4 regions of the Streptomyces sp. NPDC093149 genome follow, and region 1 is predicted to be linked to each of the others. Evidence: riboswitches for the same ligand, from Rfam matches in the RefSeq annotation. Region 1 holds a riboswitch; each other region holds the start of a gene.
What was found. Region 1 has a riboswitch for cyclic di-AMP ahead of ACIQCZ_RS25000 (transglycosylase SLT domain-containing protein). Riboswitches for the same ligand answer to the same signal wherever they lie in the genome.
Positions count from the first base shown of each region.

Region 1 (7,773 bases):
GCTGTTCACCTTCGGAATTCGTTGTTTCGGAAGCAGGATCCGACTGTTTGGCGTTAAGAGTGCGTCAATCTGTTGGGGATCGGCGGGTACGGGAACCGCAGCCGGATCCCGGGGAAAGTTTTGCCCGTTTCGCATTCCGGAAGGGTGGGGCGCCGCGATGCCGGGGTGCCGCGGGTCGCGCATCCACCGCCTTGGTGCCAGCCTGGGTACATGGCTTGGGCGTCATGGACGACTCGCGGTGTGTTCTCCGGGCACGGTGGCGTGCTCACGGAAGAGGTCGGCGTCCTGTCCGGGGATCTGACGGTTCACACGACCTGGGCCGATGACATGGCCCAGGTGACTGTGCAGTACACAGGGGCGATCGACTGGTTCACCATGTCGGGCAGTCCGGTGCCGTGCTGCTCGGAGGACGACAGCCGGCGTCTGCACGACGCGGTGGTGCGGTCCGTTCGGGAGGGGGAAGCGGCCACGGTGCCCAGACCGCCGCCCCGGAGTTCGAAACGGCCCACGGAGAGCGCCCAGGAGTGACGCGCCCTAGGATCCTCCGCATGAGCGGAGCGTTCAGCGGCTGGACAGAGCAGGCATTCGAGTTGCTTCTGCGGTTGGAGGGCGCACCTTCGCGGGAAGCGCGCGAGGAACTCCGGAAGGACCGGGAACGCCTCGTCCGGCAGCCCATGATCGCGTTGCTGAACGATGTGGCGGACGCGGACCGGGCGTACGAGGACTTCTCCGTCTGGGGTTTCCGCAAGGATCCGTGGTGGTGGCAGCATCAAGCGGCGGAGATCCGGATCGCGCGCAATGTCCGGATCGGCCTGCGTTTCGATCTCGACGGGCTCCGGATCAACGGTGGCTGGGACTATCCGGATCCGGGGCAGATCCCGTTGTTCCGTACGGCAGTTGCCGCGCGGGAGAGCGGACCGGAGCTGGTGCGCGCCGTCGAGGCCCTGGAGGCGCGAGGGTACGAGATCACCGGTGACGTCATGAAGCGCGTACCGCGTGGTCACGACGCCGGTCATCCGCGCGCCGCTCTCCTTCGGCACCGCTCGGTATCCGCTGCCCGCCCCCTCGGCGGGGACTGCGCACAGCACACGGCTGCGCTGGTCGACTCCGTGCTCGTGGCGGCGGAGGAATTGGCACCCCTGCTGTCCTGGCTCGCCCGCCACGTGACCGTTCCGGGCCCCTGCCAGCCTGCCACGTGACGTCGTCGCCGTGTGCGGCTCCGGCCGACGAACCGCCGAAAGGCGGTCCCTGACCGGTGGGTGATCCGTTGCCGGGAGAAGTCCCGGCCTCTCGCCACCCGTCGGCCCTGAACCGCCTTTCGGTGCGGCTGTGCGTCAGTACGCCCCAAAGACGTTGTCGATCGAGCCGTACCTGTCGGCGGCGTAGTTGCACGCTGCGGTGATGTTGGCGACCGGGTCGTAGCTGTCCATGGACGTGCCGGGCACGTGGTAGGCACGGAACGTCGGGTCGATGATCTGCAGAAGGCCCTTGGAGGGCGTTCCCTTGGCGGCGTTCGAGTCCCAGTTGTTGATGGCCAGCGGGTTGCCGGAGGACTCACGCATGATGTTGCGGTGGATGCCGTCGTAGCTGCCGGGGATGCCGTGCTGGGCCATGACGGCCAGCGCCTCCCTGATCCAGCCGTCCAGATTGTTCGCGTACGTCGCGGGCTTTGCCGCCGACGTGGTCGCGGCCGATACAGCGGCGGTTTTCGCGGTGGTCGCGGCGGGGGTGGCTGCCCCGATTGTCAGCGTCATGCCCGGGACAATCAGTCCGGGATTGTCGCCGACGACCTCTCGATTGTCCGCGTACAGCTTCTGCCAGCCACCGCTGAGGGAATGCGCCTTCGCGATCTTGGCAAGGGTGTCGCCGGCGATCACGGAATACGTTGCGGGCGCAGCCTTCTGCGCGGAGACCTCCTTGGCGGTGGCGGTCTTCGACGTCACGGCCTTGGAGGCGGTGGCGGCCTGCGCCGGCGCGGCGGAGGCGAAGCCGACACCCACCAGCGGAAGTACGAGGGCGACTCCGCCGGTGGCCGCGGCGATGAAGCCACGGGTCAGCGAAGTGGACTTGCGACGATCGTGCTTACCCGTTATGGACATGCTGAATTCCTCTCCGTCGCCTGCGAGGTGAGCTGTCGGGTTCGGACTGGAGATGTCCGGCCGCACGCGAATGCGACTTCACCCCGAGCCGTTCCGGATACCGGACCGGCGGCTTACCTGGGTCCCCCGCTCCTGCCGTAGACGAGATGGGTCGGATTCTCGGACGGCGGCAGGATTTGGCGTTCCGTCCGGATTGACGGTGACCGTAGGCGAGAAACGCCGAAAGGAACAAGCCCTCATTTCTGGATCACATTTCATTTGCAAGATCGATCAATGGAATTCGCAGTAATCCACCTCACACCGTGCGGCTGAATTCCCTTGCGCAGAAGGGAAGCGCACCGGTCGCCGAGACCCTCGAACCCTTGAACGTGACTCGCACCACGAAGTCGCAAAAGGGACATTTCTTTCGACATCCAAATGGTGCAGCAGGTGGAGAAAGCCTCTTTATTGACGAAGTTATTAATTTTTTGCAAATCGGTCATACGGTGACATTTGACTTCTTGCTCGCAGGGGCTTCGCCCCTGCGCACCGCTCGGCGGACCGACCGCGTCCGGAACGGCCCCGTCACCTCGGGGCTTTGCCTTTCGTCCTGCGGCTCGTTATCGTTCCAAGCGGCCCTGTTGTCTCCGATAGAGGTGGACGTTGCGCATCTGAGGTTCGCGAACATCGCGCCGTACGGCTCGTGCCGTACGCCCCCGTCACGCAGTAGCAGTGATTCCCCCTGCCCGTGACCCCGCGTGGATGCGACCTCGGTGCCTCAGCAGTCCTTCGACCTTCCGGACCGCCGCACCCTCCTTCTCGGCACGGTCGCTGCGTGGTGCTCGCATACGAAGCCCCCCTTCACCACGCTTGCGACTGCGAGGATCACCATGGCGACACCCACTGCCCCCAGCGCTTCGCTCACCTGCTCCGCTCTGTCCTTCCAGTGGCCGGACGGCACGACCGTCCTCGACGGCCTCTCGCTCAGCATCGGCCGGGGCCGTACCGGACTCGTCGGTACCAACGGCGCGGGCAAGTCCACCCTGCTGCGACTGCTGGCCGGGCGGCTGCGCCCCTCCCAGGGATCGGTGGCGGTCGGCGGCAGCCTCGCCTACCTGCCGCAGAACATCACCCTCGACACGACGCTGCGTGTGGACGCGGCCCTCGGCATCGCCGAGCGGCGCGACGCGCTGCGCGCCATCGAAGCCGGGGACGTGGACGAGAGGCACTTCGAGACGATCGGCGACGACTGGGACGTCGAGGAACGGGCCGTGGCGACCCTGGGCTCCCTGGGACTCGGCAGCATCGAACTGGACCGCACCGTGGCCCAGTTGTCCGGGGGCGAGACCGTTCTCCTGCGCCTGGCCGCACTGCTGCTGGAACGTCCCGACGTCCTTCTGCTGGACGAGCCGACCAACAACCTCGATGTGCTCGCCCGGCGCAGGCTCTACGAGGCCGTCGACAACTGGCGCTCCGGCGTGCTGGTCGTGGTCAGCCACGACCTCGAACTGCTGGAGCGCGTCGACCGCATCGCCGAACTCCGGTCCGGTTCCGTGAACTGGTACGGCGGTGGCTGGTCGGCCTACCAGGAAGCCCTGAGCATCGAACAGGAGGCCGCCGGAAGGATGTTGCGCGCCGCGGAGGCGGATGTCCGCCGCCAGAAGCGCGAGCTGGAGGAAACCGAGGTGAAGCTGGCACGACGTCGGCGTCAGGGCAGGAAGACGGAGGCCGACGGGGGGCTCCCGAAGATCCTCGCCGGCCGCCGGAAGCGGTCCGCGCAGGAGTCCGCGGGAAGGCTTCGCGGCCTCCAGGAGGATCGGCTCAGCGAGGCACGCGACCGCCATGAGGAAGCCGCGGACGCGATCCGTGACGATGCCGAGATCCGTGTGAGCCTCCCCCGCACCGCTGTTCCCACCGGCCGCACCGTGCTGAGCCTGCACGAACTGCGCCCCCGGTTCGGCAGACTGCAGCAGGGCGACCTCCATGTGCACGGGCCCGAGCGGATCGCACTCGTCGGGCGCAACGGTGCCGGCAAGACGACACTGATGCGCACCCTCACCGGCGAGCTCGCTCCGCTGTCCGGCGAGGCCAGGACGCACGTACCACTGCGATTCCTTCCGCAGCGGCTGGATGTGCTGGACGACGAGCTCAGCGTCGCGGCGAACGTGGCCCGGATGGCTCCCGGAGTCACCGACAACCACATCCGCTCCCAGCTGGCACGCTTCCTGTTCCAGGGCAAGCGCGCGGAACAGCCGGCGGGCACCCTCTCCGGCGGAGAGCGTTTCCGTGCCGCGCTCGCCGCGGCGATGCTCGCCGCACCGGCCCCGCAGCTGCTGATGCTGGACGAGCCGACCAACAACCTCGACATCGCCAGCGTGCGGCAGCTGACCGGCGCACTTGCGTCCTACGAGGGTGCGTTGCTGATCGCGAGCCACGACCTGCCGTTCCTCGAATCGGTCGGCATCACCCGCTGGCTGGTCCTCGGGGAGGAGCTCCAGGACACCACCGCGGAGGAGGTGGGCGACCTGCTCGCGGCGTCGGAAGCGGGCTGAACAGTCAGAGCCTGTCGGATGGCTCCGAGGAACACGCACGGAAGAGGGTGCGGGCCGCGTGAGGCCGAGGCCCGCACCCCCGGCAGGGGTCAGAGCCTGGCGATGATCTTGTTCATCTTCTCGATCTCGGCCGTCTGGGCGGTGATGACGGCATCGGCGAGCTTCTTCGCGTCGGCGTTGGCGCCCTTCTTCCGCTCGGTCTCGGCCATGGTGACCGCGCCCTCGTGATGGCCGATCATGAGCTGGGCGAACTTCTTGTCGAAGTCCTTGCCCTTGGCTGCCTCGAGGCCGCTCATGTCCTGGTCGGACATCATCCCGGGCATTCCCGAGCCGTTCGAGCCATGGTCCATGCCGGGCATGTCACCCATCGAGGCAGAGGCCGCGGGCAGCGGCTTGCCCCAGGACTTCAGCCAGCCCTTCATGGTGCTGATCTCGGGGTCCTGGGCCTTCTCGATCGCTGCCGCCAGTGTCTTGATCTCGGGGTCGGCGGCGCGGCCGTCGGCCAGCTTCGCCATCTCGATGGCCTGCTGGTGATGCGGGATCATCTGCTGCGCGAACTCCACGTCCGCAGCGTTGAACGTCCCGCCGGCAGCGGCCGACGCGGTGGCAGTGGCGGAGCCGTGGTCCATGCCGGGCATGGACGAGCTGTCGGACTTGGAGCTTTCGGAGGAGCCGCAGGCCGCCAGCGCCAGGGCGAGCGCGGCGACGGTGCCGGCGGCCGCGAGCGAGCGGCGACGGGTGGTGGTGGACGAAGAAACGGACATCACACGTTCTTTCCAGGTGGATTGCGCCACGTCGGTGGCGCGCGAAAGGGACAGGGGAATCCGGCCGTCCGGCCGGACGGCCGGGAACGGCGAACACCTGTCACGTCCGCGCGACGCACACCTGGAGCAGTAGATCCCTGCCGGCGAACGGCGGCCCCCGCCGTGCCGGTCCGCGCACCTCCGTGCGCCGTCTCCCGGGCATCGCCAGGGCCAGGACCACCAGGCCCAGCGCCGTGAGCAGCGGCAGCAGCCGGTCGCGCGCATGGGTGAATACGCACGACTCACCGCTCGTCCCCGGCGTGACGGCTGCAGCGTGCGCCGGGCCGTGCTCGTCCGGCACGGCCGTATGGGCCGCACTCGCCGTCATTGACATATGCATGCCCGAGCCCGCCGCCGTGGTGCCGTGACAGCCCTCGGCGGCGCTCGACGGGGCCCCGTGCATGAGGAACAGACCGCACAGGACGGCACACAGCACGAGCAGCCGGGACGCCCCCGGTGTGCGCGCACGTCTGCGGTCCACGGTTGCCTCGCATGCTCGGTCGTACGGGTTCTGCGGTACGAGCCCGACGATACCCCCAGAGGGTTTCCCCGTCCTCTCGTACCCCGCCCTCCCCGGCCTTGTCGGCGCACGGGGCCCTCGGCCGCGCGCGGGCGCGGGACGGCTCACTCGACGCTTCGGGCGCGCCTCCATGCGGCGTCGCGCAGCAGGCGCAGTCCGTTGAGGCCGACGATGACGGTGGACCCCTCGTGACCGGCGACGCCGAGTGGCAGGGGCAGCGTACCGATCAGGTCCCAGAGGACGAGGCCGGTGATGAAGACGGCGGCGATCACGAGGTTCTGCACCACGAGACGGCGGCAGCGGCGCGAGAGCGCCACGACGGTGGGGATGGTGGCGAGTTCGTCGCGGACGACGACGGCGTCGGCGGTCTCCAGCGCGAGGTCCGAGCCGGCCCTGCCCATGGCGATGCCGGTGTGGGCGGCGGCGAGTGCGGGCGCGTCGTTGACGCCGTCCCCGACCACGAGGACCTTCCGTCCGGCGCGCTCCATCTCCTTGACGGCGTGCACCTTGTCCTGGGGCAGCAACCCTGCCCTGACGTCGTCGATCCCCACATCGCGGCCGAGGCGCGCGGCGGCACGCGGATTGTCGCCGGTCACCAGCACCGGTGCGCTGCCGGTGAGGGCGGTGAGGCGGGTGACGGTGTCCTGGGCGTCGGTGCGCAGTCGGTCGGCGATGCCCAGAACGCCGACGGGTGTGCCGTCGAGGACGACCAGCGCGGCGGTGCGGCCCTCTTCCTCCAACCGCGCGGCGAGCTCGGCGGCCGCGTGGTCGGCGCGGCCGTTCAGCAGCCGGGCGGGGCTGCCGACGGCGACCGTGCGGCCCTCCACGGTGGCGGTGACGCCGGTGCCGGGGGCAGAGGTGAAGCCCGCCGCGGAAGGCAGGACGAGGCCTCGTGTGCGGGCGGCATCGACGACGGCCCGCGCCAGCGGGTGTTCGCTGGGGTGCTCGGCCGCCGCCGCGAAGGTGAGCAGGGTGTCCACGGTCAGGCCGGAGGCGGACAGGGGCCGGATGTCGGTGACGCGCGGGGTGCCCTCGGTCAGGGTGCCGGTCTTGTCGAGGGCCACGGCGTCGATCTGCCCGAGCCGCTCCATGACGACGGCGGATTTGATCAGCACACCGTGTCGCCCGGCGTTGGCGATCGCGGACAGCAGCGGCGGCATGGTGGCCAGGACCACGGCGCACGGCGACGCCACGATCATGAAGGTCATCGCGCGCAGCAGTGTCGGCTGCAGTGCCGCGCCGAAGGCGAGGGGCAGGGTGAACAGGGCGACGGTGGCCGCCACCATGCCGATCGAGTACCGCTGTTCGACCTTCTCGATGAACAGCTGGGTGGGGGCCTTCGTCCCGGAGGCTTCCTCCACCATGGCGACGATCCGGGCGATCACCGAATCGGACGGATCGCGCTCCACCGTGACCCGAAGCGCCCCGGTGCCGTTCAGTGTGCCGGCGAAGACCTCGTCGCCCCGCTCCTTGGCCACCGGCAGCGGTTCGCCGGTGATGGTTGCCTGGTCCACCTCGCCGGCCCCGTCGAGGACCCGGCCGTCGGCGCCCACACGTTCACCGGGACGTACCAGGATCACGTCCCCGACCCGCAGCTGCTCCGTGGGCACCGTTTCTTCGCCGCCGTCGCCGAGGCGGGTCGCAGTGGCGGGTGCGAGGTCGAGGAGACCGCGCACCGAGTCGGCGGTGCGTGCGGTGGCGAACGCCTCCAGAGCGCCCGAAGTGGCGAAGATGACGATCAGCAGAGCGCCGTCCAGTACCTGGCCGATCGCCGCAGCCCCGAGGGCTGCGACCACCATCAGCAGGTCCACGTCCAACGT
Region 1 covers NZ_JBIVON010000008.1:334,638-342,410, forward strand. The annotation lists gene ACIQCZ_RS24990 (hypothetical protein) at 211-528, shown strand; gene ACIQCZ_RS24995 (DUF2461 family protein) at 549-1,199, shown strand; gene ACIQCZ_RS25000 (transglycosylase SLT domain-containing protein) at 1,335-2,099, opposite strand; cyclic di-AMP (ydaO/yuaA leader) riboswitch at 2,104-2,263, opposite strand; gene ACIQCZ_RS25005 (ABC-F family ATP-binding cassette domain-containing protein) at 2,969-4,630, shown strand; gene ACIQCZ_RS25010 (DUF305 domain-containing protein) at 4,720-5,394, opposite strand; gene ACIQCZ_RS25015 (hypothetical protein) at 5,495-5,914, opposite strand; gene ACIQCZ_RS25020 (heavy metal translocating P-type ATPase) at 6,058-7,773, opposite strand, start outside.

Region 2 (7,773 bases), on a different contig from region 1:
GCCCCGGCCAGCAGCGGGGTATGCGCGGCCGGCGCGCACCCTGGAACCTCCTGTGCGGGGCGTGAAGTTGGAGGGCATGGCCGCGGGTGAACGCGCGCAGGAAAGTGCCGAGCGTGGAGGCGGCACGGATACCGCCGAACATGGCCGGCATCGCACCGTGCCGCGGGACGTCGAGGTCACCGATGCTGTCCTCGCCTGCGGCCCACAGGCATCAGCCGTGGATCGAGGTTAAGACCGACCGGCAAATGGGGGGCGGCGTCGCAGGGCTGGGCACGCGCATCTGCGGCGTTGTCGTCGGTCGACAACTCCCCCATAGCCCGAAAGGCATGGGAGGGGCCCCCTCCGCGTTGCCTCCCTCCTCCGCCTTGCAGCCGCACGCACCCGGCGCCGCTCCTTCTTCCACCCCCCATGTGCCGGTCGGTCTTAGTCTCAGGAGAGTTGATGCTCCTCGGCTTCGGGAGGATGACCCATGGCAGCCGTGCACGTGACCGTGTGGGACGACCGCGATCGGGTCAAAGGAGGCCGGGCCCCGACAGCTTCGGGGGCCCCGGTGACCCCGGCGGCCGCTGCTGCCCCCGCCCTCTTCATCCACAACATCTTCACCTGGGGCAGCGACTCCACGTACGGGTTTGCCGGGCAGCGGCCCCTCGCGGACAGCCGGCGGCTCCTCCTGGTGGATCGCCGGGGCTACGGCGACAGTCCGGACACCGCGCGCAGCGATTTCGACGTCGACGCCGAGGACATCGTGGAGGTTCTCGGCGACGAGGCCTCCGCCGTGGGGCTCGGCGGAGCCCACCTCGTGGGGCACGGGAACGGCGCCGTTGCCGCGCTCATCGCCGCCGCGCGCCGACCCGACCTCGTCCGCTCCCTTGCCCTCATCCAGCCCTCCGCCTTCACCGCCGCCGCGCACCATCCAGTCGTCGCCGACCTCCTCGACCGGGTGCGCGACGGTGCCCCGGGCATCCCGCACGGCGTCACGCCGGAGCAGTATCTACGTGCGTCCACCGAGGGGTTGGGGATGACCATGCCCGAGCCCACGTCGCGCCGGCTCCGTGCCGTTGCCACATCCATGAGGGAGCGGCCCGTCTGGGAGGCGGAGATCCCGCTGGAAGTGGTCCGGGGCGCCGCCCTGCCGATTCTGGTGATCTGCGGAACCTGGGAGCGCGCGCCGGCCACGTATCGCGAGCACGTGGGGCTCCCCCTCATGGCCGTGGCCGAGTCCCTCACGGACTCCCTCGGGGGCCGCTTCCTGCGGGTGCCCGGTTACTACCCGCACACCCAGGAGCACGCCGCCGTCAACGCCGCCCTGCGGGAGTTCTGGGGCTGACCCGGTTCCGCATCGGCTGTCGGTCCCGCGCGGCCCACCCTTGCCCGGCGGTCCGTCTCACAAGAGCGTCCGCCAGTAGGCGTGGTGTCCGGGGTGTGTGATGGCGCAGTGGCAACGGGGGTGATCTCTTCCCCGCCCTGGCCGCCGCCGTCATCACCGTCCGCAGCCTGACCCGCCGCGCTTGGTTCACTCACCGCCGGCATACCCGCCCCCGCAGCCACCGCATCCGATGGTCTCGCCCCGCCCTCCAGGCGGGGGTTATGGACACGATCGGCAACGGGACTCCACGATGGTGCGCATGCTGAGCACCCTCTTCGCCTTTCTCGGCGCCTGCACCCTGATCGCGGCCTCGCCCGGCCCGAGCACGATGCTGATCATCCGGCAGTCCCTGCACAGCCGGCGTGCCGGTTTCCTCACTGTGCTGGGCAACGAGACCGGCGTCTTCCTTTGGGGTGCCATTGCGGCACTCGGGCTCACCGCACTGCTCGCGGCCTCCCAGTTGGCGTACGACATCATGCGGATCGCCGGTGCCGTGACTCTGGTCGGCTTCGGTGTCAAGATTCTGCTGGACGCCCGTGGCGAGCGGGGACAAGAGGAGAGCCAGGATGCACGGGCCGTGCGCTCGGGGTGGGCTTCCTACCGCTCGGGCCTGCTGCTGAACCTCGCCAACCCCAAGGCCGCAGTGTTCGCGATGTCCTTCCTGCCACAGTTCGTGCCCGCAGGCGCCCCTCATCTGCCCACCATGATCGGCCTGGCGGCTGTCTGGGCCGTCTACGAGGTCGGCTACTACGGACTATATGTATGGTTCGTCGGCCGAATGAAGAAGATCATCTCCCGAGCCGAGGTACGCCGGCGCCTCGAGCGGGTCTCCGGCAGTGTGCTGGTCCTTCTCGGTGTTCGGATGGCTGTCGAGAGCTGACGACGGCTGACGCAGTGGTCAAGTCTGACCGGACCGCCGAGGCGTGACGTGCTCAACCGTTCTTTCCGCCACTACCTACTGTTGGAAGCTCTGAGGTGCAAAGCGCATGTGGAGCATGGGCTATCTGACGCCCGGACAGATTGCCTCGGTGAGAGGCCGGGATGCGGATGCCGCACAGGTTTCCGCCGGGGCTGCTGCTCCACGGGATGCAGCTGCCCACCCGGTCGCAGAGCTCCCCCAACGCGGAGGGGTGGGAGGCGGACGCCACCGCCGACGACCTCGCCGCGATCGCCCGCACATCGTGACCTGGGCGTCCGCCGCCGCACCCGCGCCGTTCCTCACCCCGGTCGACTCGGCCTTCTCCGTCACCGGTCGCGGCAGACCACACTTCGCCGTCTCACGCGCTCTCTCACCGATCTGTGACGGGAGCACGGCCGTACGGGCCTGACCAGGCGGAAGACTTCCCGGGCAGGAGGAATCGCGGCTTAGCGTAGGCACTTCAGGAAGCCTGCTGAAGCAGGCCGGTCAAGGGGGGTGCATGCCGCAGATCAAGAAGGTCACGTTGCAGAGCGGCAAGGTCCGTTACCGCGCCGTCGTCGACATGGGCCATGACGCCCAGGGCAAGCGCAAGCAGCGCACCGTCACGATGGACACTGCCACAGAGGTGCGTGACGAGATCGCCCGCATCCGCAATCAGCGGGCGACGGGCATGTCCGTCATTCCGAGCAGGATCACGGTGTCCGAGTGGCTCGACATCTGGCTGGCCAAGAAGGCCGAGGACCTGGAGGAGAGCACGGTCCAGGGGTACAGGAACGCTTTGGTCCACGTGCATTCCTACCTCGGCTGTATGCGCCTGCAGGAACTGACGGAGGAACACGTCGAATCCATGGTCGCCTGGCTGCTCGTCGGCGCCCGCAGGCGCGGCGGCCAAGCCGGCACGGGACTGCGCCCCTCGACGGCCCAAGGGGTGCTCAGTCGCCTGAAAGAGGCCCTCGGTCGGGCCGTCGTGCGGAAGTTGGTGCATGTCAACGTCGCCGCGTACGTGAAGATCCCTCGCCGCGCCCGCAAGGAGGACAAGCGCACCAACAAGCGTCCCGCCCCGTGGAACGTCGTCGAGGTCAAGGAATTCCTTCTCGGCATCAAGGACGAACGCCTGTCAGCTCCGCTGGTACTCAGCCTCATGGGCCTGCGTCCCGCTGAGGTCGCCGGGCTGCGCTGGCAGGACATCGACTTCGACGCTCAAACGCTGGTCATCGCCAACACCAGGACGATGATCGGCAACGCCCGGGTGCTGGAGAAGGGCACCAGAACCGAGGCGGGCGAACGCACACTGCCGCTGCCGCTGCCGGTGAAGCAGGTGATGCTCGCCTATCAGGTGACGCAAGAGGCAGAGCAGATGTCGATGGGCGCGCTGTATCAGCGCTCCGGATACATGTTCGTCGACCACCTCGGCCGGCCGCTCACGACTCGCCACCTGCGTGAGGCCGCGTACTCCCTGCAGCGGAAGCTGGGGCTGCGGAAGGTCCGGCTCTACGACGCACGCCACTCGTGCCTCACGTTTCTTGCCGTCAACGGCGTGCCGGACGTCGTCCTCGCCGCATGGGCCGGACATGCCAACGCCAACTTCACCAAGCGGGTGTACGTCCACCCGAGCCACGAGGACCTCCATGTCACCTCGGGCCACCTCGCTTCTCTACTCGGCAGTGAGGGCGAAGCGGCCTGATGGCCAAGACGGCGTGACAGATTGTGAGATATGCGCCCACGGCGAACAGCTGAAACAGCTTCTGACCTGGGACTCCGAGTGGATCACTAGATTGCGCTCTCCATTCTAACCGTCTGTACGTCCTGTACATTTTTTACAGAAGCTCGCGCAGGCCCCGCACAGACCTGGATACGCGGACTGCGTACAGACCCGGAGGAGAGGCATCACCCATGCTGTTCCGTCCCAGCGCCCGCTACGTACTGCCCGAGTTCACCGAGCGCACGACCAGCGGAACCCGCACCTTCGACCCGTACTCCAAGCTGCTCGCCGAGCGGATCGTGTTCCTGGGCACCCCGGTCGACGACACCGCGGCCAATGACCTGATCGCCCAGTTCATGTATCTGGAACATGACGCTCCGGACCGACCCGTCTCCCTCTACATCAACTCCCCCGGAGGCTCGTTCGGAGCCATGTCCGCGATCTACGACACGATGGAGTACCTCACCTGCGACGTGGAGACCTTCTGCCTCGGCCAGGCCGGTTCCTGCGCCTCGGTACTGCTCGCCGCGGGCGCTCCGGGCCGACGGCACGCACTGCCGGGAGCCCGGGTCGTCGTTCAGCAACCCGCGCTCGGCGAGCCGGTGCAAGGCCAGCCTTCCGACCTGGAGATCGAGGCCCGGGAACTGGAACGCATCCGCGAGATGCTCATCACACTGCTGGCCCGCCACACCGGCCGTGACGCCGAGCAGATCGCCACCGACATCGAGCGCGACCTCATTCTCGACGCGCCGGGCGCCAAGGCGTACGGCATGGTGGACCACCTCACGCAGAACCGGAAGTCATCGCTCCCCCCACACGGCACGAGGTGAACGCCCGGTGCAGCCACCACACTTGCCACAACTGCCCGCACTGACCCGCGCCGAGGGGGATTTCATCGACCGCTACCTCGAAGTCCTCGACCAGTTGGGCCGCATCAATCCGGCCCGCGGCAGCGACACCTATGGCGCGCTGCGCGCCGCGCAGGCACTGGTGTCCCGGGCGGGCGCGCTGCGAGATGCCCTCGCTTCGATGCATGAACGCGGCGAGGCACAGATCCACGCGGGAACCCTGGCGCGGGCCCTGCGCGTACTGGACGGGGAGCGGCGGGCCGGACGCGTCACCATACCCCCCGCTCCGCCGAGTTGATCAGCCTCCACCGGCCTCGCCGCCGCCGGGTCCCGGCCGGCTCCGACGGCCCGGCCGGCAGCCTGGATTCGGCCAACTCCCGTACACGACACGCCCGGTGGGCACGTCGAAATTCCTCGCTCGTTCGGCGTAGGAAGCCCCCCTCGCGCGGGATATCTCAACTTGCGCTTTTCAGATGACCAGTGACCGGAATCAATGATTCCACCGCTGGTACGGGAGGGTTCCCGGTGAGCGACCCGGCCTCCGAATTCATCACCTCCACCCGAACGGGTCAGTCGTGAGGAGCCTCACAAATCGCTGTTTCCCCTCGGAAATCCGGCAGTCGGTGAGTCAAGATCCCTGGGACGACAAGCCCCCGCCACCGCGACGGGGCGGTCCGGGCGGACGCCGAGTCCTGCCGCCGTCCGGATGCCTGGTCGACAGAAGTGGATCGGCAGGAGTGGAGGACCCGAGCACAACGGGTCGACCGGATCACCGGTCGACCCTCGGGGTGAAGCCGCCGAGCGCGGCCGGGCAACTTCGCCAGCCCGAACCCGACAGGTCATCCTTCACAGGCGGCTGACGAAGGGTTGCGCATGACTGCGCAGGTTCATGTCCCGTCTCTGCTCGTCCGGGCCGGTACGGCCTCGGTTCTGACTCTGGCCGCCGTCGGCGGCACCATGCTCGCCCCGGGCGCCGCGCCGGAGGCCCAAGCGGCGACTCTCTCGATGAAGGCGCTGAACATCGCCGCGTCGAAGAAGGGCGCGCCGTACGGGTGGGGGGCCACCGGCCCCAGCCGCTTCGACTGTTCGGGGCTGACGGTCTATTCGTTCAAGAAGGCGGGCAGGAGGCTCCCCCGCACCGCCCAGCAGCAGTACAACAAGACCCGCCATGTATCGGCCTCGCACAGGAAACGCGGCGACCTGGTCTTCTTCCATTACGGTCGCAGCGTCTACCACGTGGGGATCTACGCCGGCCACGGCAAGATCTGGCACTCGCCGAGGACCGGTGCGGTGGTCCGGCTGGAGAAGATCTGGACGAGGAGCGTCTACTACGGGCGGGTCGGCTGATCCGTCCGGCGGATCCTGGCCGTCCTCCGGCCGCGATCCGCCGGCGGTGCACCGTCCCGTGCCGCTGACCCGCCGTCACCGGTGTGGGGGCGGTCGCCTGGCCCGACGCGGCGCGCTCGCTCCCGCCCTCGGTCAGCCCTGCACGGGGATGCTCCAGGGAAGCGCGATCCAGACCGTCTTGCCGCCGTCGGCGGTGGGGGTGACGGTGAGCCGGCCGCCGCACTCCTTGGCCAGACATCGGATGATCACCATGCCGCGCCCATTGTCCTGCTGAACGGCGGCGGGCAGCCTACGGGGCCAGCGCGGGTGGCTGTCCGTCACCCCGAGATACAGCTGTTCCTCCTGCTCCAGTCTCAGTTCCACGGTGAAGGTGGGCGACTGTCCGAAGGTGTGCTGGACGGCGTTGGTCGCGAGCTCCGAGACGATGAGGCGGATACTGTCGGCGAACTCGGTGTCGGCGGTCAGGCCCCATTCGGTGAGCACCCGGGCCACATGTTTCCGGGCCGCCGAAACCGAGGCCGGATCGCTCGGCAGAGTGAGGCTTGCTTCTTGATGGTCTGCCATGGCGAGCCGTCCCTTTCCCACCCGGACCGATGCGGGATCGGTCCCGGTTGCGCTTCGCGCCAGATTGCCATCGATGCTGCCCTCCGCGACGGCGATCCACCAAGATATGCATATATCTGTCGCTCGATGCGGTGAACCCTGCCACGCGAAACCGGATGCGGGCGCCACACTGTCCGCTCGGCACGAGAGGGAGGGAGGCCGCGCATGCAGTACGGCCCTGCGGTACGACGCCGCAAGCTCGGGGAGGAGCTCCGGAGTCTGCGCCACGCGTCAGGACTGACCAGTCGGGACGCCGCGCGGATGCTCGGCTGGCACCAGTCCAAGGTGAGCCGGATCGAGACCGGTGTCAGTGGGGTGCGCCCGGCCGATGTGGCCGGACTGATGGACGCGTACGGCGTGGACGACACCCGGCTCCGGACGCTCCTGGAGGCTCTGGCGGGCTCGGCGGGCGGTGGCGGCACCGGGTGGTGGCATGCCTATCGCGGTCTGATTCCTCCGCAGTACCGCGACTTCATCAGCCTGGAGTCGCAGGCGCGGACCGCGCGGACCCTGGAGACTTCGGTGATGCCGGGACTTCTGCAGACGGCGGACTACGCCCGCGCGGTAACCCGGGCTTCGCTGGACGGTTTACCCGCCGGCCAGTTGGACTCCCTGGTGGAGGTGCGGCTCGCCCGCCAGGGGGTGCTGCGGACCGATCCGCCGCTGCGGCTGAGCGCGGTGCTCGACGAAGCGGTGCTGCGGCGCGAGGTCGGCGGGCGCCTGGTGATGAGGAACCAGCTGCGCCATCTGGCCCGGGTGGCTCAACTGCCCCATGTGGAACTCCAGTTACTGCCGTTCTCGGTCGGCGGATATGCCGGCCTCACCGGGCCTTTCGTTATCTTCTCATTTCCGAACACTTCTGATCTGGACGTGGTAGTTCTCGACCATTTGACGAGTAGCCTCTACCTGGAGCGGAAAGAAGACCTTGAGGCGTACAGCTCGGCCTTCCGCACCATGCAGGCACATGCGCTGTCGCCGCAGCACTCGT
Region 2 covers NZ_JBIVON010000010.1:178,678-186,450, reverse strand. The annotation lists gene ACIQCZ_RS28155 (alpha/beta fold hydrolase) at 470-1,327, shown strand; gene ACIQCZ_RS28150 (LysE family translocator) at 1,626-2,246, shown strand; gene ACIQCZ_RS28145 (hypothetical protein) at 2,414-2,551, shown strand; gene xerC (tyrosine recombinase XerC) at 2,785-3,969, shown strand; gene ACIQCZ_RS28135 (ATP-dependent Clp protease proteolytic subunit) at 4,182-4,817, shown strand; gene ACIQCZ_RS28130 (hypothetical protein) at 4,825-5,133, shown strand; cyclic di-AMP (ydaO/yuaA leader) riboswitch at 5,533-5,705, shown strand; gene ACIQCZ_RS28125 (C40 family peptidase) at 5,709-6,182, shown strand; gene ACIQCZ_RS28120 (ATP-binding protein) at 6,315-6,746, opposite strand; gene ACIQCZ_RS28115 (helix-turn-helix domain-containing protein) at 6,951-7,773, shown strand, end outside.
Region 2: another riboswitch for cyclic di-AMP. It lies ahead of ACIQCZ_RS28125 (C40 family peptidase); the one in region 1 lies ahead of ACIQCZ_RS25000 (transglycosylase SLT domain-containing protein).

Region 3 (7,773 bases), on a different contig from region 1:
CGCCCGGCAGCTTCACCTACGCCTCCCACCAAGCGATCTTCGCGGGATTCCTGCCGACACCGGTCGGCCCCGGGCCGCACCCGCGGCTGTTCGCGGCACGCTTCGCGGGCAGCGAGTCCACGGCTTCGGGCACCTTCGTCTTCGACACCCCCGATCTGCTGTCCGGCCTCGCCGAAGTGGGCTACCGCACGGTGTGCATCGGCGGCGTCGGCTTCTTCAACCGACAGGGGCCGCTCGGTTCCGTGCTGCCCGGCATGTTCCAGGAGAGCCACTGGGAACCGGAGTTCGGTGTGGCGTCGCCCACCTCGTTCGAGGCCCAGGTGGCCCGTGCCGAGCAGGTCGTCGCCGAACTCCCCGCCGAGCAGCGTCTCTTCCTCTTCGTCAACGTGGCCGCTCTGCACCAGCCGAACTGGTTCCACCGACCGGGGGCCACGCGCGAGGCGGGCGATTCCCGCGCCACCCATGCCGCCGCACTGGAATACGTCGACGCCCACATCGGCCGGCTCCTCGCCGCCGCGAGCAGCCGACGCCGCTGTTTCGCCATCGTCTGCTCCGATCACGGCACGGCCTACGGGGACGACGGCTACACCGGTCACCGGCTCGGCCACGAGTCCGTCTGGACCGTTCCGTACGCGCATTTCTTCCTGGAACCGGGGGTCACCGCACCATGAGCCGCACCACGACCGTCGCGCACACCACCCGCCCGTACCAGAGCTATGTCTATGCCTATCCGCACAAGACCGCCTATCGCCCCCTCGTCGAGCGGCCGGCGCTGCGCGAGCTGTGGGCGGCCGAACGCAAGGACGCGCTCTCGCTCTATCTCCACATACCGTTCTGCGAGGTCCGCTGCGGCTTCTGCAACCTCTTCACCCGGATCGGCGCCCCCGACGAGCTGACGACCCGGTATCTCGACGCGCTCGACCGGCAGGCCGCCGCCGTCCGCGACGCACTGGGCGACGCCGATCCGGTGCGGTTCGCGGCGGCGGCGTTCGGCGGAGGCACTCCCACGTTCCTGACGGCGGCGGAGCTGGAGCGGCTCTGCGACATCGCGGAGAAGCGGATGGGTGCCGATCTTTGGTCCGTCCCGCTGTCGGTCGAGACCTCGCCGTCGACCGCGACGGCCGACCGGCTGGCGGTCCTCGCCGATCGCGGGACGACCAGGATCAGCATCGGCGTGCAGAGCTTCGTCGAAGCCGAGGCGCGTGCCGCCGTACGACCGCAGCGCCGCGCCGAGGTGGAGAGGGCGCTGGACCGGATACGCGCAGCCCGCATCCCGATCCTCAACATCGACCTGATCTACGGCATCGACGGGCAGACCGAGGAAAGCTGGCGCACCTCGCTGGACGCGGCGCTCGGCTGGCGGCCGGAGGAGCTGTACCTCTACCCGCTGTACGTCCGCCCGCTGACCGGTCTGGGACGGCTCGGCACCGACGGCGAGGCGGCGGCGGACGCCTCCTGGGACGAACAGCGGCTGCGGCTGTACCGCGCGGGCCGGGACCATCTCCTGGCCCACGGCTACGAGCAGGTGTCCATGCGGATGTTCCGCCGTTCCGACGCCCCCCGGACGGACGGCCCGGACGACTACGCCTGTCAGACCGACGGCATGATCGGCCTGGGGTGCGGCGCCCGCTCGTACACCACGGGTCTGCACTACTCGTTCGACTACGCGGTGGAGATGCGGGAGGTACGGGCGATCATCGACGGCTACACCGCGACCGAGGACTTCTCACGCGCCGAGGTCGGCCGGTACGTCGACGGCGACGAGGCCCGCCGGCGCCATCTCCTGCAGTCGCTCCTGCAGGCCGATGGGCTGCGCCCGGCCGACTACCGGGAGCGGTTCGGCAGCTCCCCGGCCGACGACTTCCGCACCGAACTGGCCCGGTTCGAGGCACGTGGCTGGCTCGACGCGGCGGCCGGTGCGTCCGGCCTGCTGCGGCTCTCCCCCGAGGGCCTGGCCCACTCCGACGCACTGGGCCCGGAACTCTTCTCCCCCGGCGTGCGGGCCGCGATGGCCGCGTACGAACTGAAGTGAGCGTGCCCATGGACCTGACCATCCTCTATCGCGGCCCGCTCGCGTCCTGCGATTACGACTGCCCGTACTGCCCGTTCGCCAAGCGGCGGGACAGCCGGGAGCAGTTGCGTGCCGACCGCGCCGCACTGGAGCGGTTCACGGCGTGGGCTGCCGCGCAGACCGGCGACCGGCTCTCGGTCCTGTTCACGCCGTGGGGCGAGGGTCTGGTCCGCTCCTGGTACCGCCGTGCGCTGGTGGAGCTGGCGCGGCTGCCCCACATCGGCCGGGTCGCGATCCAGACCAACCTCAGCAGCCGTACGGGCTGGCTGGCCGAGGCGGGTGACGCCGGTCGCGAGAAGATCGCGCTCTGGTGCACGTACCACCCGGGGCAGACGCCGTACGAGCGGTTCCTGACCAAGTGCCGGGAACTGACCGCGCTCGGCATCCGCCACAGCGTCGGGGTCGTCGGTCTCGACGGCCATCTCGACGAGGCGCGACGGCTGCGGGCCGCGCTGCCGGACGAGGTCTATCTCTGGGTGAACGCCGCCGAGGGGCACAGCTACACGGACCAGGAGGCGGATCGCTGGACGGCCCTCGACCCGCTCTTCCCGTACAGCAGGCATCCGCACCGGTCGGCCGGGCTGCCCTGCCGGACGGGCGAGTCGGTCATCTCGGTGGACGGTGACGGCACGGTGCGCCGCTGCCATTTCGTCCCGGCGGAGCTGGGCAACCTCTACGACGGAAGCTATCGCCGCTCGCTCGGCCCGCGGGCCTGTCCGCTCGCCGTCTGCGACTGCCACATCGGCTATGTGCATCTGGAGACGCTGCCGCTGTACGACGTCTTCGCGGGCGGAGTGCTGGAGCGGATACCGGCACCCCCGTTGTCGTCCCTCGCCGGACGGTCCTGAACCTCAGGACCGTCCGGCGAACGAGGGAACCACAGGTGGCGTGGCGGACGCCCCCTGACGGGCGGCTCACTGCCCGACAGGGCAGTACGCCTGCACGTGCGACCAGTACGCCCGTGCGTACCGGGTGCCGCGAGCCGGTGAAACCTTCCGGTCACAGGGCAATACAGCTGGTGCTGTGGCCGGAAAGGTTTGCCGGGAGGCTCGCGGCGTCCGGTGCGGTGCGTCGCAAGGGGGAGGATCGCCCTCGTACGGGACGTACTCGGGTGATGCGACAACGCGGCGAGGTGCCGTGCCGGGCGTCGCGAGCCGGTGAACCTTTCCGGTCGCAGCACTAGAGCGGCAGGAGGTCCGGCCGCTTCGCCTCGACGTGGTCGCCGGAGGACTCGCCCCGCAGCCGACGGCCGATCCACGGCACCAGGTACTCGCGCGCCCAGTGGATGTCGTCGCGCCGGACTTCGAGCGTGCCGCGCTGTGCCTGCGGGGGCCATTCCTGGTCGGGGTCGGCCGGCACGTCGAGGCCGAGGACCTGGGCGGCTCGCAGCGCGACCCTGGTGTGTCCCTCGGGCGACAGATGGAGCCGGTCGTCGTCCCAGGCGCGCCTGTCCTGAACGGACCGCAGCGACCACAGGTCGAGGACCGGGCAGTCGTAACGGTCGGCGATGGACCGCACATGGGCGGTGTAGGTGGCGATCTTGCCGCGCAGATGGCGCAGCACGGGAACGCCACGGGTGTCGAAGCCGGTGGTGACCAGGACGGTGCCGACCGATCCGGTCAGCTCCGCCACCGCACGCTCGAAGCGCTCGGCGACGTCGTCGGGGTCGGTGCCGGGCCTGATGATGTCGTTGCCGCCCGCGCAGAAGCTGACCAGGTCGGGTGCGAGCTCCTTGGCGCGCGGCACCTGCTCCTCGACGATCTGGTCCAGGAGTCGTCCGCGTACGGCGAGATTGGCGTACCTGAAATTCCCGTGCGCGGAGCCTTCGGTGTCCGTCGCCGTACCGGGGTCCGGGAGCTGGTCCGCGAGAAGCACCGCGAACCGGTCCGCCCAGCCGACAAAGGTTCCGTCCGGGCCGGGGTCGCCGACCCCCTCGGTGAAGCTGTCGCCAATCGCCGCGTACGACCCGATGACACCATGTCGGTTGATGACGCCACGTTGATTATTTCTCGAATCGTCTGCCACAAACGCTTATCCTGCACCGCCGAATGTGACCTACGCGACCGTAATAAGGGGTTGACGGGTGGTGAGATAGACCACCCGGTCAGGTTTCGGTAAAGAGGGAATAAGACCGACCGACACATGGGGGGGTGGAAGAAGAAGCGCGGCTGGGTGCGTGCGGCTGCAAGGCGGAGGAGGGAGGCAACGCGGAGGGGGCCCCTCCCATGCCTTTCGGGCTATGGGGGAGTTGTCGACCGACGACAACGCCGCAAATGCGCGTGCCCAGCCGCGCGACGCCGCCTCCCATGTGCCGGTCGGTCTGAGCAGAAGGGGTGGTGCGCCGCCGCGCACCACCCCTTCTGTGTGGCTCGGGTCACCCCCAGGTCCTTTCGCCCGGATCACGCCGGTCTCGCGTGCCCGGCACGCCGATCCGGCCCGATCCGGACGAAGGACGCCGGTTGTTCAACTGCCCGGCTGCTCGGCTCAGACGTAGATGCCGTGCGAAGCCAGGAAGGCGATCGGGTCGATGTCCGAACCGTACGCCGGGCCCGTGCGGACCTCGAAGTGCAGGTGCGGTCCGGTGGCGTTGCCGGTGGCGCCGGAGAGGCCGACCTGCTGACCGGTGCTCACGGACTGGCCCGCCGACACGGAGATCGAGGACAGGTGACCGTACTGCGAGTAGTGGCCGTCGGCGTGCTTGATGACGACCTGGTTGCCGTACGCGCCACCCCAGCCGGCGGTGACGACCGTGCCGGAGGTGATGGCCTTCACGCTGGTACCGGTGAAGACGGGGAAGTCGATCCCGGTGTGGCTGCCGCTGGACCAGTTGGAGCCGGAGGCGCGGTAACCGGTGGTGTGGTTGCCGGGGACCGGGTGGACGTAGCCGGAGCTGCTGCGCTGGGCGGCCGGGGCGGAGGTCTTGGACTCCTTGGCCGGGGCGGACTTGGCCGGGGCGGACTTCTCCACGACCGACGAGGGAACCGAGGGGGCCTTCGAGGGGAGGGCCGATCCCGCACCGGCGCCGGTGGCCGCGTCGTCGGCCGACGCCTTGCCGCCGAGCGTCAGCTTCATGCCCGGGAAGATCAGGCCGGGGTCGTCACCGACGACCTCACGGTTGTCCTGGTACAGCTTCTGCCAGCCGCCCTCGATCTTGTGCTCGGCGGCGATCTTCGACAGGTAGTCGCCGGAGACGACGGAGTAGGTCGTGGTGGCGGGCTGCTGCTGCGCGACCGGCCGGGCCGGGGCGGCGTGCGCGGCAACGGAGGCGGACTGCGCGGCGGCGGCCGGGGCGGCCTGTTCCGCGGCGTGGGCACCGGTGGCGCCGAGCAGCGGCAGCGCGATGACGGCGCCACCGGCGCCTGCGGCGACGACACCACGGGCGATGACGCTGGACTTCGTACGACGATGCTTACCCGATATGGGCATGGGGTGTTTCCTCTCCGGCGCCTGCGAGGTGAGCTGTCGGGTTCGGGCTGGAGATGCCCGGCCGCGCCGAGCGCGACTTCACCCCGAGCCGGCCGGATTTCTCCGATCGGCGGCCTACCTGGTTCCCCCGCTCCTGCCACACGATGAGTGGGTGCGAATTCCGGGCGGCGGCAGGATTAGGCGGTCCGACCGGATTGACGGCGACCGTAAGCGAGTCGGGACGGCGAGAACAAGCCACCGGTTCCGCACCGGAATCCGCGCCGTGAATTCGGCGCGGAATTCCGGTCACACTCCGTGGATCAAGGATCTTGAATTTCCGCGCCGCGCACGGAATACCCGACCACCCCGTCGGCACACACCGTCACGGATATGATCCCGCTCACGAGAGGACGGCCATCTACCCGACAAACAGTGCGAGTTCGTACGAAATCTGCGCATTACGGACATGGCATGTTCATCGCTCGCGCCGCAGCCTCAGGACCCCCGCGTCGAGATCCCCACGAAGCCCGGTGTGCAGCCCCTGGTGCAGCAGCACCGAGCCGTGGTGCACCGCCCCGGTGTCCAGGCAGGTGTACGTCGCCGCGGGGTCGAGCCCGCGCAGCCTGAGGGCCGGGGGGCGCTCCCCGTACCTCTGCGCCTCCAGCCACATCAGGACCACGCTCTCCTCCCCGTGGACGTACTGGACCGCACCGAGTCCGCCCCGCGGGGCGCGCAGCCGGTACAGGGAGCCGTGCTGCACCACCGACCGGATCTCCTTGTAGAGACCCACCCAGTCCCGCGCCTCGGCGAGTTCCCCCTCACTCCATTCGGTGAGGTCCCCGCCGATCCCGAGCACACCGGCCATCGCGCTCACGAAGCGGAAGCGCAACGAGCTGACCCGGTCGTTGAGCTGGACGTTCGGACTGTCGGTGACCCAGGCGGCCATCACCCGGGCCGGATGGATCTGGCCGAAGCCCTCCTGGATGGCGAGGCGGTCGAGCGGGTCGGTGTTGTCGGAGGTCCATACCTGGTCCGTACGGGACAGAATCCCCAGATCGATCCGGCCGCCGCCGCCCGAGCAGGACTCGAAGGCGACCGAGGGGTGCGCGGCCCGGAGTCGGTCGATCAGCTCGTAGAGGGCGTGCACATGCTCGATCCAGAGCTTCTGCGGATACTCCTCGCCGGGCCAGCCCGCATCCGTGAAGGAGCGGTTGAAGTCCCATTTCACATAGTCGACGGGCGCACTGGAGAGCAGCGTGTCCAATTGCCCGTAGAGATGTTCCCGCACATCGGTGCGGGCCAGATTGAGCACCAGCTGATTACGGAACTCGGTACGGGTCCGGCCGGGGAAGTGCTGCACCCAGTCCGGGTGTGCACGATAGAGATCGCTGTCGGCATTGACCATTTCCGGCTCGACCCAGATGCCGAACTGCATACCGAGACGGTGCACTTCGTCGGCGAGCGGCTTCAGCCCGCCGGGGAAGCGGTCCGGATTCGGCGTCCAGTCCCCGAGCCCCGCCCGGTCACTGGTGCGCCGGCCGAACCACGCGTCGTCCACGACGAACAGCTCGACCCCCATCGCGGCGGCCCGCTCGGCGAGGGCGCGCTGCTGCTCCTGCGAGATGTCGAAGCCGGTCGCCTCCCAGGAGTTGTAGAGCACCGGCCGCAGACTCTCGGCGTCCGGGATCACATGGGCCAACTGCCAGGCGTGCCAGGCCCGGCTCGCCCCGCCGAACCCCTCCGCGCTCCACAGCCCGGCGAAGACGGGTGTGACGTAGGACTCCCCCGGTCCGAGCAGCAGCAGCCCGGAGTCGTCGTAGCCCGCACCGCCGGTGATCTGCACGAGCCCGTCGGGGAGCCGCTGCACGGAGATCCGCCACGACCCGGACCAGCCGAGCGCGCATCCGTACACCTCCCCGCTCTCCTCGGTCGCCGCCCCGTCGGCATCGAGTGCGACCCACGGCAGGTACTGGTGGCCCGTATGGCCACGCCTGCTGGAGATGACGCTTTCGCCGTACGTCAGCTCCGCCCGTGCGAGCCGGGACTCCGCCGCCCAGCGGCCGTGCAGTCGGCTCAGCCGCCAGCCGTCGCGGGCGGGCAGCGCCCAGGCGGCGGCATCGGCGCGCAGCAGTTCCAGCGGCGGGCCGTCGGGGCCGGCGTGGGCGACGGTGGCCCAGCGCTCGATCACATCGGAGTCGTTCCGCATCCGGTAGTGCAGCGTGAGCGCGAGCCGGTGCACGGAGTCGGTGAAGCCGATGCGGAGTTCGTCCCCGTCCACCACGGCATCGGCAAAGGCC
Region 3 covers NZ_JBIVON010000015.1:5,701-13,473, reverse strand. The annotation lists gene ACIQCZ_RS33460 (STM4013/SEN3800 family hydrolase) at 1-671, shown strand, start outside; gene ACIQCZ_RS33455 (STM4012 family radical SAM protein) at 668-2,032, shown strand; gene ACIQCZ_RS33450 (STM4011 family radical SAM protein) at 2,041-2,919, shown strand; gene ACIQCZ_RS33445 (SGNH/GDSL hydrolase family protein) at 3,251-4,096, opposite strand; gene ACIQCZ_RS33440 (peptidoglycan DD-metalloendopeptidase family protein) at 4,556-5,497, opposite strand; cyclic di-AMP (ydaO/yuaA leader) riboswitch at 5,501-5,661, opposite strand; gene ACIQCZ_RS33435 (alpha-galactosidase) at 5,952-7,773, opposite strand, start outside.
Region 3: another riboswitch for cyclic di-AMP. It lies ahead of ACIQCZ_RS33440 (peptidoglycan DD-metalloendopeptidase family protein); the one in region 1 lies ahead of ACIQCZ_RS25000 (transglycosylase SLT domain-containing protein).

Region 4 (7,773 bases), on a different contig from region 1:
CCGCAAGCCATGCCGACACTCCTGCCCCCGAGCGGAAGCCCATGAGCACAGCGACGCCCACGACGAGCACGAGCGCGATCAGGTTGGCGACCAGAGAGGTGACGACATGCGCCCACAGCACACCTGACCGCGCGATCGGCATGGACTGGAATCGCTCGAAGATCCCGCTCTTCACATCGGTGAACAGCCGGTATGCCGTGTAGGAGATGCCCGACGCGATGGTCATGAGCAGGATGCCGGGCAGCATGTAGTTCACGTACGAAACCGACCCGGTATCAATGGCGCCGCCGAACACGTAGACGAACATCAGCATCATGGCGACCGGCGTGATGGCGGTCGTGATGATGGTGTCCATGCTGCGTGTGACATGGCGCAGGGTCCGCCCCGTGAGCGCGGCAGTGTCACTGAAGAAGTACGCGGTCATCCTTGTCCCCCAGTTGTCGTGCCGGTGGTGTCGCTCTTGTCGCCGTTGCCGATGACCGCGAGGAAGATCTCCTCCAGGGTCGGCTGCTTCTCGACGTACTCGACCTTGGCAGGCGGGAAGAGTTGCTTGAGCTCGGCGAGGGTGCCGTTCACGATGATCCGACCCTGGTGGAGGATTGCTATCCGGTCGGCCAGTTGCTCGGCCTCGTCCAGATACTGCGTGGTGAGCAGCACCGTCGTTCCATGGCCGGCGAGCTCCTTGACCGCATCCCACACCTCAATGCGCGCCTCGGGATCGAGCCCGGCCGTCGGCTCGTCCAGGAAGATCACCGACGGATTCCCGATGAGGCTCATCGCGATGTCCAGCCGACGGCGCATCCCGCCGGAATACGTGGACACCTGCCGCGTGCCGGATTCGGTCAGCGAGAAGCGCCTCAGCAGGTCATCCGCGACAGTGCCCGGGTCGTTGAGGTGGCGCAGTCGGGCGACGAGTACGAGGTTCTCCCGACCGCTGAGGATCTCGTCGACGGCCGCGAACTGCCCGGTGAGGCTGATGGACTCCCGCACCTTCGCCGGTTGCGTGGCGACGTCGAAGTCTTGGACGCCGGCTGTCCCCGCGTCGGCCTTCAGGAGCGTGGCGAGGATCCTCACGGTCGTGGTCTTGCCCGCCCCGTTGGAGCCGAGCAGGGCGAAGATGTCGCCCTGTGTCACGTCGAAGTCCACGCCGCGCAGCACTTCGAGCTTCCCGTACGACTTCTCCAGACCCCGCACGCGAATCGCCGGACCGGCGATCGATTGGGTCACCATGGTCATCTGCCTCCTTCGCGGAGCTTTCCAGTCGGCTGTGAGGAAGCTCCTGCCGGAAGGATGGAGGGTTGACCCAGCGTCAAGGTCAAGCCGGCCCCGACCACGGCATCCCGATCGCTGGCGCCGGTGCGCGCTCGCACCTGGTCCAGCTTTCGGAGTCGGGGTCCGTCACGGGCCGGATCGTAGGAGCAGCACCGGCTACAACGAGTGGAGAACCCCGAAACCGCCCTGCCGGACGATCTGCACGGCAGCCTGCCGCCCGGACCAGCACCGAGTACAACAGAGGGCTGTTGCCGGGGAGTCGGTTCGCTGGGGCGATGCGGAGATCCGTGCCGCAGGGCGGGTTGTCACCGCGGCGGGTGATACGGATTCCTGCCGGATGGGGGCGGGTGCGGCCCGAGAGCAGGCGGCGTGGCCGGCAGCCGCAACCGGGACACGTGTCGTGCACTCTACGGAGCGATTCTCAGCGTTCTGTCGCAGACGACAAGTCGACGACAGAACGCTGAGAATCCGACAGGTCTGAAGCAGCCTTACAAGCGAAGAGCGGGCCTAAGGGCTGACCCGTAATCCCCGGCGGGCGCACGACGACAGCTATGGCACCTCGCCGCGTTGTCGGAACGTCCACATACATCCAGTACGCGCAAGCCCCTCCGCCTTGCGATGCACCGCATCCGACGCCGCGCGCTGATCCACCGCGGATCACGGCCCAGCCCTTAGGCCGGCCGCACGCTGCCGTAGATCGGCATGTAGTAGATCGACTCCTCGCGTACGTTCGCGCCCGGCTTCGGCGCGTGGATCATCATTCCGTCGCCCTTGTAGATGCCGACGTGGCTGATGTCGTCGTAGAAGAAGACGAGATCGCCCGGACGCAGATCCGCCGTGGCGACCTTGGTGCCGATCTTCACCTGGTCCCAGGTGGTGCGCGGGATGTCGACTCCCGCGGCCTTCCACGCGGCCTGGGTGAGTCCGGAGCAGTCGTACGAGGACGGGCCCGTCGCGCCCCAGACGTACGGCTTGCCCAGCTGGGCCCTGGCGAAGGCGAGGACCTTCTCCGCCTTGGTGGTGGCGCTGCTGTCCGAGCCGGTCCCGGCTCCCGCCCCCGTACCGCTGCCGGATCCCGCCGCCTTCGCGGCCTCCTCGGCCTTGCGGTCCGCCTCCGCCTTGGCGGCGGCCTGCTGCCGCGCCAGTTCCTCCGCCTTGCGCTCGGCCTCCGCCTCCTTCTTCCGCTCCAGCGCCGCGAGCCGCGCCTTCTCCTCGGCGGTCAGCTTCGACAGCATCGTCCGCGCCTCGCCCAGCTTCTGCTGGACGTTCTGCTTGCTGGTGCGCAGCGTGGCCTGCGTCGTGGTCAGCGTCTCCAGGCTGCGCACCGCTTCGGCGCGCTTCTTCGAGGCCTTCGCCTGCTGGGCGCGGAAGTCCGTGACCGCCTTCTGCTGCTGAGCGGTCATCCGGTTCATCAGCTGGCTCTGGTCGAAGTACGACTGGGGGTCGTCGGCCAGGAAGAATGTGGCGCTCGGCGTGAGGGACCCGGTGCGGTACTGCGCGGCCGCGTAGGCGCCGAGCGTTCTGCGGGCCTCATTGAGTTCGTCGGCGCGCTTCGCCACGTCGTCCAGGAGAGCGTCCACCTCGGCGCGCTGGGCGGCGGAGGCCTCCTTCGCCTGGTTGTACCGCTGGGTCGCGGTGCCCGCCTCCCGGTAGAGGTCGTCGACCTTCTTCTGGACGTCCTCGATGCCGGGCTTCGGAGCGGGGGCCGCCGTGGCGCTCTGCGTGGAGAGCAGGGTCACGGACGCCAGCGCGGCCGTCGTGAGACCGACGGCCGGTGTGGTGGTGCGCACCCGGGTACGCGGTTTGCGATGCGATGCCAAGACGGCATCTCCTTCCGTGGACCGCCTGCCGGGTCAGCTGTCGGGTTCGGGCGGAACGGGAGGCTGCCCTACGGTCCGAGTGGGGGATAAGGACCGATTCACCCCGGTGACGCGTATGGGTCCCCGGCTCCGGACGTCCGTGAGGGCAGCCCGGATTCGGCGCGGGAGCCCGCTCGGCGTGGTTCGCCTCAGGGGGTACGGGCCACCCGGTCGAGCACCGTAGCCAACCCGTGGTGCCGCTGTGAAGGTCGATGTTCGATATGCCCGATACGTTTTCGTGACCTCTGTGGGGCGGGGGTGGCGAGCGTGGCCGCGGCCCGGAATCCCTTACGGGGCGTGGATGTCCGCTCTCTTTGCGTGCCCGGCGGGCGGATGCGGTGCGCCGAGCGGCAGTCACATGTCGGTGCGGCGACCCGAGGGCTGTCCCGCGGTCCCTGGTGGATCAGCACGCGGCGCCGGATGCGGTGCGTCGCAAGGCGGAGGGACGTCCGCATACTGGATGCATGCGGACGTTGCGGCGACGCGGCGAGGCGTCGTAGCTGTCGTCGTTCGCCCGCCGGGGATCACGGGACAGCCCTTAGACTCGACAAGCGATGAGCAGCCTCTTTGACGACAGCTTCCTGGCCGGCCTCCAGCACTCGGAGGAAGAGCCCCCGCCGCCCCCCGAGGACTCCGCACCTGAAGCGGTGCCGGAGGGCCTCTTCGAGGGCGTCTTCGACGGGCCCCCGCCGCCCAGGGACGCGTACTACCGTGACGGCGCGCACCGCCCCGTCGTCGACTCCGCGGCGCTCCTCGACGGGCTGAACACCGAACAGCGCGCCGCGGTGGTCCATGCCGGCTCCCCCCTGCTCATCGTCGCCGGGGCGGGCTCCGGCAAGACCCGGGTGCTGACCCACCGGATCGCCCACCTCCTCGCCGAGCGCGGGGTGCACCCCGGCCAGATCCTGGCGATCACCTTCACCAACAAGGCCGCGGGCGAGATGAAGGAGCGCGTCGAACAGCTCGTCGGACCGCGCGCCAACGCCATGTGGGTCATGACCTTCCACAGCGCGTGCGTACGCATCCTGCGCCGCGAGTCGAAGAAGCTCGGCTTCACCTCGTCGTTCTCGATCTACGACGCCGCCGACTCCAAGCGGCTGATGGCCCTGGTCTGCCGCGATCTCGACCTCGACCCGAAGCGCTTCCCGCCGAAGTCGTTCACGGCCAAGGTCTCCAACCTGAAGAACGAACTGATCGACGAGGAGACCTTCGCCGGCCAGGCCGCGGACGGTTTCGAGAAGACCCTCGCCCAGGCCTACGCGATGTACCAGTCCCGGCTGCGCGAGGCCAACGCGCTGGACTTCGACGACATCATCATGACGACGGTCCACCTGCTGCAGGCGTTCCCCGACGTCGCCGAGCACTACCGCCGCCGCTTCCGGCACGTCCTGGTCGACGAGTACCAGGACACCAACCACGCCCAGTACACCCTCGTACGCGAACTGGTCGGCCCGGCCGGCGAGCGCGACGCCCCCGCCGAGCTGTGCGTCGTCGGTGACGCGGACCAGTCGATCTACGCGTTCCGCGGCGCGACCATCCGCAACATCCTCCAGTTCGAGGAGGACTACCCGAACGCGACGACGATCCTGCTGGAGCAGAACTACCGCTCCACGCAGACGATCCTGTCCGCCGCCAACGCGGTCATCGAGCGCAACGAGAGCCGCCGCCCCAAGAACCTCTGGACGAACGCCGGCACGGGCGCCCGGATCACCGGCTACGTCGCCGACACCGAGCACGACGAGGCCCAGTTCGTTGCCGACGAGATCGACCGGCTGACCGACGCGGGCGACGCCAAGGCCGGCGACGTCGCGATCTTCTACCGTACGAACGCGCAGTCCCGGGTCTTCGAAGAGATCTTCATCCGCGTCGGCCTGCCCTACAAGGTCGTCGGCGGCGTGCGCTTCTACGAGCGCAAGGAGGTCCGGGACGTCCTGGCCTACCTCCGGGTTCTCGCCAACCCCGAGGACACCGTCCCGCTGCGCCGCATCCTCAATGTGCCCAAGCGCGGCATCGGTGACCGCGCCGAGGCGATGATCGACGCGCTGTCCCTGCGCGAGAAGATCACCTTCCCGCAGGCGCTGCGCCGGGTCGACGAGGCGTACGGCATGGCAGCGCGGTCGGCCAACGCCGTCAAGCGGTTCAACACCCTGATGGAGGAGCTGCGCACGATCGTCGAGTCCGGCGCGGGCCCGGCCGTGGTCCTGGAGGCCGTCCTGGAGCGGACCGGTTACCTCGCCGAGCTCCAGGCGTCCACCGACCCGCAGGACGAGACCCGGATCGAGAACCTCCAGGAACTCGCCGCCGTCGCCCTCGAATTCGAGCAGGAGCGCGGCGAGGCCGGTGAGGAAGGCGCGGGCACGCTCGCCGAGTTCCTGGAGCGGGTCGCGCTCGTCGCGGACTCCGACCAGATCCCGGACGAGGACGAGGACGGCTCCGGCGTCATCACGCTGATGACGCTGCACACCGCCAAGGGCCTCGAATTCCCGGTGGTGTTCCTGACGGGCATGGAGGACGGCGTCTTCCCGCACATGCGCGCGCTCGGCCAGGTCAAGGAGCTGGAGGAGGAGCGGCGGCTCGCGTACGTCGGCATCACCCGTGCCCGCGAGCGGCTCTACCTGACCCGGGCGGCGATGCGCAGTGCCTGGGGTCAGCCCTCGTACAACCCGCCGTCCCGGTTCCTGGAGGAGATCCCGGACCAGCACCTGGAGTGGAAGCGGACCGGTCCGATGGCGGCCCCGGCCGGGCCGACGTCGGGGATCACCTCGTCGTTGTCCTCGTCGCGTGCGCGGTCCGGCCCCTCGGGCTTCGCGACCCGGCGGACCTCGGACAAGCCGACGATCACGCTGGTGGTCGGGGACCGCGTGACGCACGACCAGTTCGGGCTGGGCACGGTGACGGCGGTCGAGGGGATCGGCGACCAGGCGAAGGCGACGGTCGACTTCGGGGACGAGCGGCCGAAGAAGCTACTGCTGCGGTACGCACCCGTCGAGAAGCTGTAGGCGGGCCGGCGGCCGGAGCCGTCGCGCGGCCGCCGACCGCCGGCCGCGCGACGGCGGGGCGGGCGGCGGCCGGCTCAGTTCGGGTTGACGCCGTGGCTGCGGAGCCAGGGGAGCGGGTCTATGGCCGCGCCCCCGCCGGGCCGCACCTCGAAGTGCAGGTGCGGGCCGGTCGAGTTCCCCGTGTTGCCCGAGTACGCGATGACGTCACCGGCCTTGACCGCACCCGAACGGATCCTGGTGCTGCTCAGGTGGCAGTACCAGGTCTCGGTCCCGTCGGCCGTGGTGACGATGGCCATGTTCCCGTAGGCGCTGTTCCACTGGGTGCGTACGGTGCCGTCGGTCGCGGCCATGACGGGGGTGCCGTACGAGACGGGGAAGTCGATGCCCGTGTGCACGGACATCCAGTTGACGCCCGCCTGGCCGAAGTACGCGCTGAGGCCGTGCTGCGCGACCGGCATGACGTACTTGGGGCGCAGCGCCTCCTTGCGGGCGGCCTCTTCCTCGCGCTTCTTCTTCTCGGCGGCCTGCCGTTCCCTCAGGTCGATGCGCTCCTGGGTGCGGCTGACACGGTCGCCGAAGTTCTCGGCGTCGGCGCGGAGGTTGGCGAGCTGGGTGTCCAGCTTGTTGTTGGCCGCGACCGGTTTGATGGAACCGGGGTCGGCCGCCGCCATCGTCGTGGTGCTGTCGTCCTTCTTGTCCTCGCCGCCCAGACCGCTGACGGAGGCCGCGGCGATGCCGGCCACGCTCATCACGCAGGCGGAGGGAACGGCGACGGTGAGGAGTGCGGAACGCTTCGCGGGGGAACGCCGCCGACTGCGGCTGCCGCCGCCGTTGCGCGTCGCGGTGCGGCCGAGGGGGCTGTGGGCGGCGGGTACGGTGTCGACGGCAGTGATTTCCGTGCCGTCGTCGATGTCGTCCGCCGCGGCTTCGTGACCGTCGGCGCCATGGCTGTCGGTGCCGTGTCCGTCGGTTTCGAAGTCCGCTTCCGGGAGGCTGAACTCGGCGGTGGTGTGGGGTTCGTGCGCGGCGAAGTCGAAGGAGTCCTGATCGGCGTAGGGCTCGTACGGCTGGTGCGTTCCGCGCGCCCCGTGCGCCGTGTGTGCCTCTTGCGCTTCGTATGCCTCGTGTGACGACGGCGCCTCGTGCAACACCTGTGCGGTTTGGGTGGTTTGCGCGGTTTGCTGTTCGTGCTCGGGCGTGGCGCCGGTGTTCCAGGCGGTGGCGTCGTACGCGCCGGTGTCGTAGGCGGCCGTGCCGGCCGTCGCCCACTGGCCGGTCCCGTACCAGCCGTTGGTGTCCCACTGGCCCGTGGACTCCGGGGTGCCGCCCTGTGCCGGGACGTCGGTGAAGGCGGTGACGGTGGCCGTGGTCCCTGCCGTGCCGTAGTCGGCGTCGGACGTCCAGGCGGTCGTGGTGTCGTACGCCGGACCCGCGGCGTACTGCGACGGGGGCTGCGTCGCGTACGGGGCGTAGGCGTCGTACGAGGCGGTCGGGTGTGCGCCCGTGTCCCACTGCGTGGAGTCGTAGTGACTGCCGTATCCGGCCCGGGTGGCCTGTACGGCCTGCGCGATCTGCCCGGTGTCGTAACCGCTGCCGTACGTGCCGTCGTGGCTGCCGGGGAGGGAGCCGAAGAGCGGATCGTT
Region 4 covers NZ_JBIVON010000001.1:627,456-635,228, forward strand. The annotation lists gene ACIQCZ_RS03070 (ABC transporter permease) at 1-424, opposite strand, end outside; gene ACIQCZ_RS03075 (ABC transporter ATP-binding protein) at 421-1,230, opposite strand; gene ACIQCZ_RS03080 (NlpC/P60 family protein) at 1,944-3,092, opposite strand; cyclic di-AMP (ydaO/yuaA leader) riboswitch at 3,099-3,264, opposite strand; gene pcrA (DNA helicase PcrA) at 3,686-6,130, shown strand; gene ACIQCZ_RS03090 (M23 family metallopeptidase) at 6,205-7,773, opposite strand, start outside.
Region 4: another riboswitch for cyclic di-AMP. It lies ahead of ACIQCZ_RS03080 (NlpC/P60 family protein); the one in region 1 lies ahead of ACIQCZ_RS25000 (transglycosylase SLT domain-containing protein).